3 regions of the Thalassospira sp. CH_XMU1420-2 genome follow, and region 1 is predicted to be linked to each of the others. Evidence: riboswitches for the same ligand, from Rfam matches in the RefSeq annotation. Region 1 holds a riboswitch; each other region holds the start of a gene.

What was found. A riboswitch is a leader RNA that binds a small molecule or an ion and turns the genes downstream of it on or off. The one in region 1 is predicted to bind thiamine pyrophosphate.
Region 2: another riboswitch for thiamine pyrophosphate. It lies ahead of thiM (hydroxyethylthiazole kinase); the one in region 1 lies ahead of WA429_RS11040 (ABC transporter ATP-binding protein).
Region 3: another riboswitch for thiamine pyrophosphate. It lies ahead of thiC (phosphomethylpyrimidine synthase ThiC); the one in region 1 lies ahead of WA429_RS11040 (ABC transporter ATP-binding protein).

Annotation. Positions count from the first base shown of each region.
Region 1 is NZ_JAYMEG010000003.1:293,958-298,484, reverse strand. Features, by position in the region: gene WA429_RS11045 (acetoin utilization protein AcuC) at 1-841, opposite strand, end outside; TPP riboswitch at 1,017-1,128, shown strand; gene WA429_RS11040 (ABC transporter ATP-binding protein) at 1,119-1,916, shown strand; gene WA429_RS11035 (ABC transporter permease) at 1,913-2,725, shown strand; gene WA429_RS11030 (ABC transporter substrate-binding protein) at 2,804-3,757, shown strand; gene WA429_RS11025 (MBL fold metallo-hydrolase) at 3,959-4,527, shown strand, end outside.
Region 2 is NZ_JAYMEG010000001.1:228,443-232,969, forward strand. Features, by position in the region: gene WA429_RS01120 (superoxide dismutase) at 1-332, opposite strand, end outside; gene WA429_RS01125 (hypothetical protein) at 611-916, opposite strand; gene thiE (thiamine phosphate synthase) at 1,128-1,760, opposite strand; gene thiM (hydroxyethylthiazole kinase) at 1,757-2,566, opposite strand; TPP riboswitch at 2,643-2,748, opposite strand; gene WA429_RS01140 (Tex family protein) at 2,878-4,527, opposite strand, start outside.
Region 3 is NZ_JAYMEG010000007.1:14,676-19,202, forward strand. Features, by position in the region: gene WA429_RS18370 (hypothetical protein) at 130-504, shown strand; partial or broken gene WA429_RS18375 (PhoH family protein) at 508-857, shown strand; gene thiC (phosphomethylpyrimidine synthase ThiC) at 930-2,741, opposite strand; TPP riboswitch at 2,869-2,984, opposite strand; gene WA429_RS18385 (sensor histidine kinase KdpD) at 3,692-4,527, shown strand, end outside.

The DNA of each region.
Region 1 (4,527 bases):
ATTGATTGCCCAAAAGCTGTTTTGAAAGCGGATCCTCGGCAAGAGTATCACATCCACATTGTAAAACAATAGCTTGTGGTGCAAAACTTAATGCAAGAGGAATCAAATATTCAAAAAGAACGAACCGCATCTCGTCGTCATTCATCCCGCCCGGCATGGGCAGGTTGCGGGCCATGCCACCGGCCACGTCATCAATCGCGCCGGTCTTGGGCCATAAATCTTCCTGATGCATGGAAACGGTCAGAACCCGGTCATCTTCGGCAAAGGCATATTGCACGCCATCCCCGTGATGGGCGTCAATATCAACATACAACACCCGATCCAGCCCCGAATCGAGAAGCGCATAAATCCCCAGAACCGGGTCGTTGAAGTAACAAAACCCCGATGCCCGGTCGCGCAATCCGTGGTGCGTCCCCCCGGCCGGATGATGGATGATGCCGCCATCGGCAATCAATTGCGCCGCCAGGATCGATGATCCGGCCGCAGTCGCCGGACGCCGGAAAATTTCCGGATAGATCGGATTGCCATTTTTACCCAGACCAAACCGGACCATGACCTCCTCGGGAAGGGACTGGTCACGTTCGGCCTGCATGACGGCATCGACATATTCCGGGTCATGAAACCGCGCCAGTTGATCGGGCGTTGCCACCGGCCCCGTCAAATAGGTGCTTTCATCCACCCAGCCCAGCGCATGCACCATATCGACCACCAGCGACACCCGCGGGATCGCCAATGGGTGTTTCGGCCCGTAACTGGACCCGCGGTAAATTTCGGCGGCAATCATGCGCGGGGTTATGTCACCCCGACGATAATCAGGAAGGGTTTCGGGCAAGATGGTCACAACAGATGTCAGTCAATTTCAACGGCAGGCTCCCCACAGCATTGCGTGCATTCACGCCATTCTGCAAGGCCTGATTACAGCGATCTGACACACCGATCTTCGTTCTTTATCGCGCGCAGCGCCTGACACAAATTGTCACAAAACTTGACGGACGCGTTTTGACTGCGCATAGTCCCGTCATCTCCGGGGGGGCCGATCGTAAATCGGCTGAGAGGTTCGGTGTTGCCGAACGACCCTTTGAACCTGAACCGGTTAAGACCGGCGTAGGAAGGATCGAATGCGCGACACAGAACAAGCGCCCCAGCAGGCGCAAAATCCAACCAGTTTCGATATCCACCTGTCGGGTGCCCGTGTGGCATTTGGCGGCGTTGATATTTTTGATGATCTTGATCTGACCCTTCGGGCCGGAAGCTTTACCTGTTTGCTCGGTCCCAGCGGCGTTGGCAAAAGCACGCTTTTGCGCTTCCTTGCCGGTCTGGTCGAAGGCGATGTTAGCGGTAACATCACCTGTTCGGATGGCGGCATCCTTAAGAACCGCATCGCCTATATGGCGCAGCAGGATTTGCTTTTGCCCTGGCGCACCGTGCGCGAGAATGTCGAGCTTGGCGCGGTCCTTCGCGGGGAACGTCCCGATCATGCGCGCGCCGAACACCTGATCGCCGAAGTCGGTTTGACCGATGCAGCCCACCTACGCCCGGCAAAGCTTTCGGGGGGCATGAAACAGCGTGCCGCCCTTGCCCGCACCCTGATGGAGGACCGCCCGGTTGTCCTGATGGATGAACCGTTTTCAGCCCTTGATCCGGTCAATCGATTACGTTTGCAGGAATTGGCCGCACGGGTTTTGCGCGGCAAGACGGTATTGCTGGTAACCCACGACCCGCTTGAAGCATTGCGTCTTGGCGATCATGTTCATGTCCTGTCGGGTGCCCCGGCCACCCTTGCCGATGCCATCACGCCAGATGGTCAAAGCCCGCGCAACATCACCGATCCCGCCATTTTGGCCCAGCAGGCCGAATTGCTGCGCCAACTTGGTGCCGATATTGCCCCCGGATTTGGGGCGGAGGCTTTGTCATGAGCCTTCAAAACAATCCTCATACCCATAAAAAACCGCTGACAGAACGCCGCTGGCTGATGCTTGCCCGGCCCTTGATCATTGTGGTTGCGCTGATTGCAACTTGGCAGGCGCTGGTTCTGATTACCGGTGCGCCGAAATACATGCTGCCAACGCCCGCAGATGTCTGGGCCACCCTGTTTGCCCGGCATGATGTGCTGCTTGATCACGCGCAATATACCATTGCCGAAACGGTGATTGGCCTGTTTGCCGGTGCGGCCCTCGGCACGCTGGCCGCCATTCCGATGGCGCTGTTTTCGCCGGTCCGGTTCTGGTTGATGCCGATCCTTCTGGTGTCGCAGGCCATTCCGTTCTTTGCCTTGGCACCGCTTCTGGTTCTTTGGCTGGGCTTTGGTCTGGCATCCAAGATTGCCATGGCGGCCCTGATCATTTTCTTCCCGGTGACAGTCGCCTTCTTTGACGGGTTGGCACGCACTGAAAGCGGCTGGCTTGATCTGGCACGGACCATGGGGGCCAGTCGCTGGCGACTTTTGACCCATATCCGCCTGCCCGCTGCCCTTCCGGCCTTTGCATCGGGTTTCCGGGTTGCCACCGCTGTGGCCCCGATTGGCGCGGTGATTGGGGAATGGGTGGGGTCCAGTCACGGGCTTGGCTATTTGATGTTGCATGCCAATGCCCGGGTTCAGATTGATATGGTTTTTGCCTGTCTTCTGATCCTGTGCGCCTTTTCGATCACGCAATATTTCATTGTCGATCGCGTCCTGCGCGCAGCCCTGCCCTGGCAGCCCGACAGCCTGAAACCGGTTCGGTAATACAATTCCCCGCTGCCAAATCGGCCGCGGTTTAAATCCTCATACAAATAATTTGGCGCATCTTACGGAGGTTCATCCATGTCACGCCTTAAATCCATGATCACCGCGACCGCATTGGGCGCAATGGTTCTTGGCACGTCCTCAACGGCCTTTGCCGCCGACAAGCTGGTCATTCTGCTGGACTGGTTTGTGAACCCGGATCACGCACCGCTGATCGTCGCCAAGGAAAAGGGTTTCTTTGCCAAGCATGATCTTGACGTTGAACTGATCGAACCAAGCGACCCTTCCGCCCCGCCGCGCCTTGTTGCTGCCGGTCAGGGCGACGTTGCGGTCAATTATCAGCCCCAGCTTCACGTACAGGCGGCCGAAGGATTGCCGCTGACCCGTATCGGGACGCTGGTTGCGACCCCGCTTAACAGCCTGATCGTTTTGGAAGATGGCCCGATCAAGGAAATCGCGGACCTTAAGGGCAAGAAAATCGGCTATTCGCTGGCCGGGTTCGAAGATGCGCTGCTTGGCACCATGCTGGGCAATCACGGTGTGTCGATGGATGATGTAGAGCTGATCAATGTGAACTTCTCGCTGTCGCCGTCGCTTTATTCCGGCCAGGTGGACGCGATCATTGGCGGATATCGCAACTTTGAGCTCAACCAGATGGAAATCGAAGGCAAACCGGGCAAGGCATTCTATGTCGAGGAAGAAGGCGTTCCGCCCTATGATGAGCTGATCCTGACCGTACGCAATGACAAGGTCGATGATCCGCGCTTTGCCCGTATGCTCGCCGCCCTTGAAGAAGGCGTGCAGTACCTGATCAACCATCCCGATGACAGCTGGAAGGCCTTTATTGCGGCCTATCCGAACCTTGATGACGAACTCAACATCAAGGCATGGGCCGATACATTGCCGCGCTTTGCCCTGCGTCCGGCCGCCCTTGATAAAAACCGCTATGCGCGTTTTGCCGATTACATGGTGCAGCAGGGCCTGATTGCAGAAAGCCCGGCACTTGAAACCTATGCCACGGTGATTGAATAAAATTCAGTCCCCCCTGCTTCCGCAGCGCTTTCCCGGTGGATGCGGAAGTTTCAGGAAGGCCGGAACGTGTCCCCCGCGTTCCGGCCTTTTTCATGCGACACCACTCACGAAGCGTGTCATTGGCACTTGCGTTTACCTTCTGGTCACCAGACCTTGTGACAGACATAATCACATGATTGTTTTGATGGCAGGAACAGACGCGTGCAAACCCAATCCCGACCCGATCACCATACCGAAACCGGTTTTGAAAACCGCCATCCCCTGCCCGATCCGGTCAAGCGGTCGTTCTGGCGGTTCCTGCGCCGGCGCTTCTTTGGGAAGGATAACTGGCCAAAGGCAAAGCATCAGATCGGCAAAATCGCGACCGAAACACCTGATTTTGAGGCCATCCAAAATCCCGACCCGACCCGTTTGCAGGTCACCTGGGTCGGTCATGCCACGGTTCTGGTGCAATATGGCGGGCTTAATATCCTGACCGATCCGGTCTTTTCCGACCGCGCATCACCGTTCAAGCGACTGGGCCCGAAACGATACAGCCAGCCGGGCTTAAGCATCGACCAGTTGCCCAAGCTGGATCTGGTGTTGCTGTCACACAATCATTACGACCATTTCGATCTTGCCAGCTTGACCGTTCTTGGCGATGTACCGCGTTATGTGTTGCCGCTGAAAAACGGACCGTTGCTGGAAAAGGCAGGCGTCACTCCTGATCGCTATGTTGAACTTGATTGGGATGAAAGCCACCATCACGGGGATGTCAAAATCACCCATGT
Region 2 (4,527 bases), on a different contig from region 1:
GCATCAACAGAGCCGAAATCTTCGACGATTTTCTTTTCCAGTTCACCCGGAATGGCACCGCCGCCGTTGCCTTTCATCATCTGCCAGAACTCGATGTGGTTCCAGTGCTGTGCAGCGTTGTTGAACAGGCCGGCTTTGGATGCGTCGCCGTAAGATGCAACAACGATTTCTTCAAGCGACTTGCCTTCAAGGCCCGAACCTTCGAGCAGCTTGTTGCCGTTCACAACATAGGCGTTGTGGTGTTTGTCATGGTGAAACTCAAGAGTTTCAGCCGACATGACCGGCGCAAGTGCGTCATATGCATACGGAAGTGCTGGGAGTTCAAATGCCATGATACAGTTCCTCGACTTTCATTATTGGTCTGTGCGGTAACGCAACATATCCCTTTTTCCACCTTTGGTGAAAGTGAAAATCCCGTGCAACCTGTTGGAAACCTTTGTTGCAGGGCCACTTCACCGGGCAGGGAGGGGTGCCTCTGGGCCATAATCTAGGTCGGCTGGCATTTTATGCAATGCGCCGTTTGGCAATATGATATTGCCTGGCCCTGTTCACTGAACATCCCGGCCGGGAAAACGTTCCGGGGACTCGCCAAAAAAATCGGTGTCCCCGTTTATTCCTTATACAGGCCGGTGCGATGTTCGATATCCGTCCCGTTGCGGATCATGACGTCATATTCGCCCGTTGGCAGGGACGAAATATCGAGTTTGCACGGGAAGGTATGACAGTCACGATCAAGCGCAATGGTACCGTCCTGGTGTGTCAGAATGACTTCACCAGCCGGCTTTTCAGAGCTGATAGTAACACTGTCGGTCGTCGGCTTCGGGGCAATCCGGATGGCTGCCACAGCCGCGGTCGTTCCGGTCAGGATACAGATCAGGGCGATGGCGACCGGTTTGCTGCGCATAGATTTCAACATGATATCCCTCGCGCTTGTGTGCATCGATCTCATGGAAACAAGATGCACCCCGAAGCCGGAGAATTAGCGGCGCAATTGCGGCATTTCCGTGCGGTTTGCTGCGCGGGGTGGGGGACAGCCATGCGTCACTGCCATCAAAACCCCCGCCAGACCGGAAGTTCGGGCGGGGGTTTTGACGATGAATTTCGGGTCAGGTATCTGATTTAACCGGTTATTTCCGGGCTTTGATGGCATCAGAAATCTTGCGGGTGGCGCCTTCGGGGTCGGGTTGTCCGCAAATTGCCGATACAACCGCAATGCCGTTCGCACCGGCTTCAAATACCGGGTCGACGTGATCGCGTTTCAATCCGCCGATCGCAACGGATGGCAAACCGGCGATCCGAACCAGATTGGCAAGACCATCAAACCCGATGGCCGGTTTATGATCGGGTTTGGTCGGTGTGGCAAAGACCGGTCCAATACCGACATAATCGACAATCGACCGATCAACCTTGCGGGCGACAGTTTCGTCTTCGATCGACAGGCCAATGATCTTGTCCGGGCCAAGCCGGTCGCGCGCAGTTTTTGTCGGCAGGTCATCCTGACCGACATGCAATCCATCAGCACCGATGGCGATTGCGGCGTCGATATCGTCATTCACAATCAGCGGCACACCGGTACCGCGCATCGCATCCATCAGTTCGCGCCCAATGCGTATCAGACCTTCGGTACCGGCTCTTTTGTCGCGCAACTGGACGATGGTTGCCCCGCCAGCAATCGCTGCCAGAGTGGTTTCGACCATCGAATGAGTTCGGCACAGCTCGGGATCAAGCACCAGATAAAGGGACAGATCAAAGGATGTCATAGGACCTCGATACGCGCAGTGCCGGCAAAGGTTGCAGCATCAAGATTATGCAGCCCGTCAACAAAGGCCGTCATGAAGGATGCCGGACCGTTGGCTGATTTTGCCGCGATGCTTCCCGCAACGGCAAAATTGGTCAGGGCGGCGATGGTGGCTTCAAAAGCCTGATCTTTGGCGATTGCGGTATAGGCACCAACAAGTGCGGTCAGCGAACAGCCCATGGCCGTGATTTTCGGCATCAGGTCCGAACCACCGGCAATGCGGACATTGCGCGTTCCATCTGTGACAAAATCAACCTCGCCCGTGACGGCAACGATGGCCTTCTGCGCGGTGGCAAGGGTGCGGGCGGCTTCTTCGGCCTGTTCGACCGGATCGCCACTGTCAACGCCCTGACCGGCACTTTGGCCGCCGCCAAGGGCGATGATTTCGGAAGCGTTACCGCGAATGACAGTCGGGTTCAGTTTCAGCAACCGGGCAACCGTATCGCGGCGATATGTGGTGGCGAAATGTGCCACGGGATCAAGAACCCATGGCTTGCCTGCGTCATTTGCCGATTTGGCCGCGGCAATCATGCCTTCGACCCAATGGGGCGACAGGGTGCCGATATTGACGGTCAGTGCGCCTGCGATTGCGGCAAATTCTCCGGATTCTTCTGGTGTATGGACCATTGCCGGTGATGCGCCCGCCGCCAGAAGGACATTGGCAGCATAATTCATCGCAACATAGTTGGTGATGCAATGGACCAGCGGATTGGTCGCACGCATTTTTTCAAACAGCCCGGTTGCGGTGGTGGAAAGATCAGTCGTCATGTCGAGGCTCCAATGCAGCAAACTCAAGTGCGTTTGGAGACCCAGTTCGAAGTCGGAAAGATGGAGAACGCCGAAAATTTCGCGTTCACACCGTCCCTACGCCAGTATGAACTGGATCAGGTTCAAAGGGTCACTGCGCGGCAGTTTCTCAGCCCCCTGACGGGGCTCCCCTTGGTGAATGCCCAAAATGGGTTTTAATGTGCTTTCTGTCAATTCATCCTGTCGGTCACAGCATGATCAGGGACCAGAATGCAAACGGCGGGGCAGCTTGCGCCATCCCGCCGTTTGAAAATGTCGTTGGTTCGTCGTGATTATTTGCGACGTTCCATCGCAGCCTTAAGGGCGGCTGCCATCGCACCGCCGTCACCGCCGGAATTTCCGCCGGCATTACCGCGATTCCCGCCGCCAGATGTGTGTTGCGGGCGACCGCCATGACCACCGCGTGGTGCCTGCCCACGGTTATCGGACCGTTTTTCACGCACAGCTTCGTAATCCGGGGCCGATTTCATCGAAAGCCCGATACGTTTGCGGGGCGCGTCAACTTCCATCACCGTCACCGAGACGATTTGACCGGCCTTGACCACCTGGCGCGGATCTTCGACGAATTTGTCGGCCAACTGGGAAATGTGAACCAGACCGTCCTGATGGACTCCGATATCGACAAATGCCCCAAAATTGGTGACGTTGGTGACCGTTCCTTCAAGCTTCATGCCGGTGCGAAGGTCTTTGATTTCATTCACACCATCGGCAAATTTCGCGGTTTTGAATTCCGGGCGCGGATCGCGGCCGGGTTTGTCAAGTTCGGCCAGAATGTCGCGGATGGTCGGGACACCAAACGTGTCATCAGCGAAATCTTCGGCGCGCAGGGTCTTGATAAAGGCCGAGTCGCCAATCAGGGTCGCCAGCGGTTTTGATGCCTTTGCACTGATTTTTTCGACCAGCGGATAGGCTTCCGGGTGCACGGCCGATGCATCAAGCGGGTTCTGGGCACCACGAATACGCAAGAAGCCGGCACATTGTTCAAACGCCTTTGGTCCCAGACGTTCGACCTTTTTCAGGTCGGCACGGGACTGGAACGCACCGTTTGAATCGCGATAGCTGACAATATTGCGGGCCAGTGTTTCGGTCAGACCGGCAACTCGGGTCAAAAGCGGGATCGATGCGGTATTCAGGTCAACACCAACGCCGTTCACGCAATCCTCGACCACGGCATCAAGAGAACGGGCCAGTTTGGTTTCCGATACATCGTGCTGATACTGCCCGACACCGATGGATTTCGGTTCGATCTTTACCAGTTCTGCCAGCGGGTCCTGTAATCGACGGGCAATTGATGCTGCCCCACGCAGCGACACATCAAGATCGGGGAATTCTTCAGCCGCGAATTGCGATGCCGAATAGACCGATGCGCCGGCTTCGTTCACGATGACCTTGGTGGCCTTAAGGGCCGGAAAACGTTTCAGAAGCTGACCGGCAAGTTCATCCGTCTCGCGCGAGAACGTGCCATTGCCAATCGCAATCAGTTCGATCTTGTGACGGGCAGCAAGGGCTGCAAGGGTATTAAGCGCCCCTTCAACGTCATTGCGCGGCTGGAACGGGTAAACCGTTGCGGTATCGACCAGCTTGCCGGTGGCATCGACAACTGCGACCTTGACGCCGGTACGAACCCCCGGATCAAGACCCATGGTGGCCTTTTGCCCGGCTGGTGCGGCCAGCAGAAGATCCTTGAGGTTATCGGCAAAGACCTTGATTGCGCCTTCTTCGGCGCTGTCGCGCAGGGTACCAAACAGATCAAGCTCGATCGACAGCGACAGTTTGACGCGCCAGGTCCAGCGTACCGTATCAAGCAGCCATTTGTCGGCTGCCCGGCCCTTATCGGCAATGCCGACATGGGCGGCGATCATGATTTCAGCGCGGCCCGGCTGACTGCGCGGACGGTCTTCGTCCTCTTTGCCAAGGGTCAG
Region 3 (4,527 bases), on a different contig from region 1:
CGGGCTACTCAAAGAGTAGTCCGTTTTTTTGTGCGCCGCTTTGGTTGACGGGATATTTGTTTATGGTTAATCAATTAACAATATAAGCTGTGTCCAAAAGTGTTAATTTTTCTCCGAAGGCTATCAAAAATGATGAAGCTTCCTGCAATACCCAGACTGATAACCGAACGAACCGTGATGGCGGCCCTTTTGGAAGACTATGGTCGTTCCGGGGACATAACCTCATCCTATACATTGTCGACCGGGCAGACGGCTGAAGCCTGCATTGTCGCGCGCGAGGATGGTCTTTTGTGTGGTGTTGACTATGCCGAAGCAGCTTTCCGGCTGTCAGGGGGCAACGTTCGTTGGGAAAAGATATTCACCGATGGTGAACGGGTTCGAAAAGGCGATGTCGTTGCAACAGTAAGTGGCGATGCTATCGAGATGTTATCGAGTGAAAGGGTCGCTCTCAACTACTTGGGACATTTGTCTGGTATATCGAGCTACCCTTCACCCGCTTTATGATGCACTGACCGCCTAGGCGCTAAACACCTGCGGCAATATCTGTCGGACGGCACGATGGAAATCGCGCCGATCGGCTATATGCGTGGCGGTAGGCTCAACAACGCCTTCGTCGTGATCGACGAGGAGCAGAACTGCACCTATGGCAGTTCAAGATGCAGGTCACCCGTCTTGGCTGGAATTCAACCATGATCCTGACCGGTGACCCGGACCAGACCGACCTTCTGCCGGAAATGTCCGGACTGTCGGAAATGTCCGAACGCCTTGAAAATGTCGAAGACGTCGCCTGTGTTCAGCTGCGTGACAAGGACATCGTCCGTCACCCGCTGGTCGCAAGCATGCTGACCGTTCTCTGACACGACCTTTCAGGTCCGACACGGCAAACCAAAGAAGAAAAAGGCGGGTCTTTCGGGACCCGCCTTTCGTATTTAGTCGTTTGCCTCGACCTGCATATAAAGATCACCGCCATCGCGATACTTATCAGCCATCGCAGCCATCCCTTCCTTTTGCACATCGGCACGAATTTCATGCGATATCCGCATCGAACAGAATTTCGGCCCGCACATCGAACAGAAATGCGCTACCTTGTGGGCTTCTTTGGGCAAGGTCTGATCGTGGAAGGATCGCGCGGTTTCCGGATCAAGTGACAGGTTGAACTGATCTTCCCAACGGAATTCAAACCGGGCACGTGAAAGCGCATCGTCGCGCGCCTGTGCTGCCGGATGCCCCTTGGCCAGATCGGCTGCGTGTGCGGCGATCTTATAGGTAATCACCCCGGTTTTGACATCATCACGATCGGGCAGACCAAGATGCTCTTTGGGGGTGACGTAACACAGCATCGCGGTACCAAACCATCCGATCATCGCAGCGCCAATACCTGATGTGATGTGATCGTAACCCGGTGCGATATCCGTCGTTAGAGGGCCAAGCGTATAGAATGGTGCTTCGCCGCAGACCGCCAATTGCTTGTCCATATTTTCGCGGATTTTGTGCATCGGCACATGACCGGGCCCTTCGATCATGACCTGACAATCCTTGGCCCAGGCGATCTGGGTCAGTTCGCCAAGGGTTTCAAGTTCGGCAAACTGGGCGGCATCATTGGCATCGGCAATTGACCCGGGCCGCAATCCATCGCCCAGCGAGAACGACACGTCATACATCCGACAGATGTCACAAATCTCGGCGAAATGCTCATAGAGGAAACTTTCACGGTGATGATGCAAGCACCACTTGGCCATGATCGATCCGCCGCGCGATACAATCCCGGTGACCCGATCCACGGTCAACGGGATGTGGTGCAAACGCAACCCGGCATGAATGGTGAAGTAATCAACGCCCTGTTCGGCCTGCTCGATCAGGGTGTCGCGGAAAACCTCCCATGTCAGGTCTTCGGCAATGCCACCAACTTTTTCCAGCGCCTGATAGATCGGCACGGTCCCGATTGGCACCGGGGAATTGCGAATGATCCAGTCACGGATATTGTGGATATTGCGCCCGGTCGATAGGTCCATGACGGTATCGGCCCCCCACCGGGTTGCCCAGACCATCTTTTCAACCTCTTCCCCCATCGATGATGTCACTGCCGAATTACCAATATTGGCGTTGATCTTGACCAGGAAATTACGGCCAATGATCATGGGTTCGGCTTCGGGATGGTTGATATTGGCCGGGATCACCGCACGCCCACGCGCTACTTCATCACGAACGAACTCCGGTGTGACATTATCGGGGATGACTGCCCCGAAAGCCTCGCCATCACGCTTTGCATTAGCCCGCAATTCGGCACGTCCCATATTTTCGCGGATCGCGACATATTCCATTTCTGCGGTAATGATGCCCGCCCTGGCATAGGCAAGCTGTGTGACCGCTTGACCATCGGTCGCGCGTAAGGGCGCGTGATGATTTGGGAACACCGGAACAGCATGGTTCCCGCTTTCGACAAAGCCATTATCTTCGGGTTTGATCGCGCGCCCGGCATATCGTTCGGTATCACCGCGTCCGGCAATCCAGTTGCGCCGAATTCTCGGCAGGCCTTTGGCAATGTCGATCTCAATATCTGGATCGGTATAGGGACCCGATGAGTCATACACCTTTAACGGTGGCTCGCCGGCTGTGGGATGGACCGAGATTTCACGCATCGGCACGCGAATTTCGGGGTGCAGATCGCCGGGAATATGGATCTTGCGCGATGCGGGCAATGGCCCGGTGGTGACATCAGATGTAGAAATTTTGACAGACATAAAAGGTCCCTTTGCAGTCAAAGCAATGGAGACCCAGTTCTGCGAAAGGCATGTGATGAGGGGGGCTGACATTATGGTGAAAATTCACCCGTACCAGACGGATCAGGCCCATCAGGAACACGTGAATATGCCAGCCTCTGCACCATCCCTACGCCAGTATGAACTGGATCAGGTTCAATGGGTCACTGCGCTGCATCGCCAGCAGTATCTCAGCCCCTTGTCGGGGCTCCCCAGGTGATTGATTGAAGGGTTACAAGTTATGCAGGGGGGGTGTCAATCGGTAAGCGTCCCGGCTACCTTGCGAATTGTACCGAAAGAGCGGACTTAGAGAGAGAAGGGGAGGGCTCCGAACGGCTCGAGAAATCCGGATTTGTCCCGCATCTGTAGTGCCAGTACTGTCAACGCTAGGCTATAGCTCCAGATCTTTTTCCAAAGCTCTTCGTTCTATGATTGTCTTTCTTCGTTTGTGCGAAAAGATCTGCCCGATCGACAAAAACTAGCATTTCTCGCTTTCATCCCGGGCGATTGGTCCAAAAGCTTTTTTTGCGTTACCAGCCTGCGGGAATTTTTATCGTTCTGAACTTAAGCTCTTGGCAGTTTGGTTCATGTCAAGGTAATGAGAGACAGCTCCGAAGGCGCACTAAGCCAACGTGCAAACCCGATCCAAAGCGCAGTTCCATTGCAGACATGTAGAGAAATGCTATCTGAATAACCCCTGACTTTGGACGAAATATCGTCTTGAGGCAATGACGAAACAGGATGAAATTGAGCACTGGTTTGTCCGATGGCAGTCCAGTGCACGGCAAAGAGCAATCATGCGTCAGGCGTAGGAGATGCGTGCTGTCTGGCTCCGTAACAGGGCGCTGTCAGTCTACCGCCTAATTATCCGCGCGATCCGCCGATGGTTCTGATATGACAGCATAAATACGAAAAACTTTGATCGACACAAGATGACCGACGAAGAGGACCGTCCATCACCCGAAGCTCTGCTGGAACAGACCCACAAGGATGAGAGGGGCAAGCTCAAGATCTTTCTAGGCGCCTATCCGGGCGTCGGAAAGACCTATGCCATGCTTCAAGCCGCGCAGGAACGGCAGAAGGAAGGGCGGGACGTTATTGTCGGCATTGTCGAAACCCACGGGCGCGTGGAAACCGAAAACCTCTTGCGCGGTCTTGAAGCATTGCCGCGCAAGAGGCTTTTGCATCGGGGCCGTGTCTTTGGGGAAATGGATATTGATGCGATCATCTGGCGCAAACCGGAAATCGCCCTTGTGGACGAACTGGCACATACCAATGTGCCGGGCAGTCGTCATGAAAAGCGCTATCAGGATATCGATGAGTTGCTTGATGCCGGGATTGATGTCTATACGACGCTGAACATCCAGCATCTTGAAAGCCTGAACGATATTGTCGCCCGGATTTCACGTGTTCGCGTACGCGAAACCTTGCCCGACAGTTTCCTTGAAAAAGCCAATGAAATTGAACTGATCGATCTGCCGCCTGATGATCTTTTGCAAAGACTGCGCGATGGCAAGGTTTATGTCATCGATCAGGTGGGGCGCGCGCTCCGGCATTTCTTCAGCAAGGGTAATCTGACCGCCCTTCGCGAACTGGCGATGCGTATTGCTGCTGAACGCATTGATGCGCAGATGCTGGAATATATGCGCACCCACGCGGTCAGCGGCCCATGGCCGACGCAAGAACGCCTGATGGTGTGCCTGAATGAAAGTCCGGTTGCCAAAAAGCTGGTCCGCACGGCCAAGCGGATGGCAGAGCGCCAGCGCGT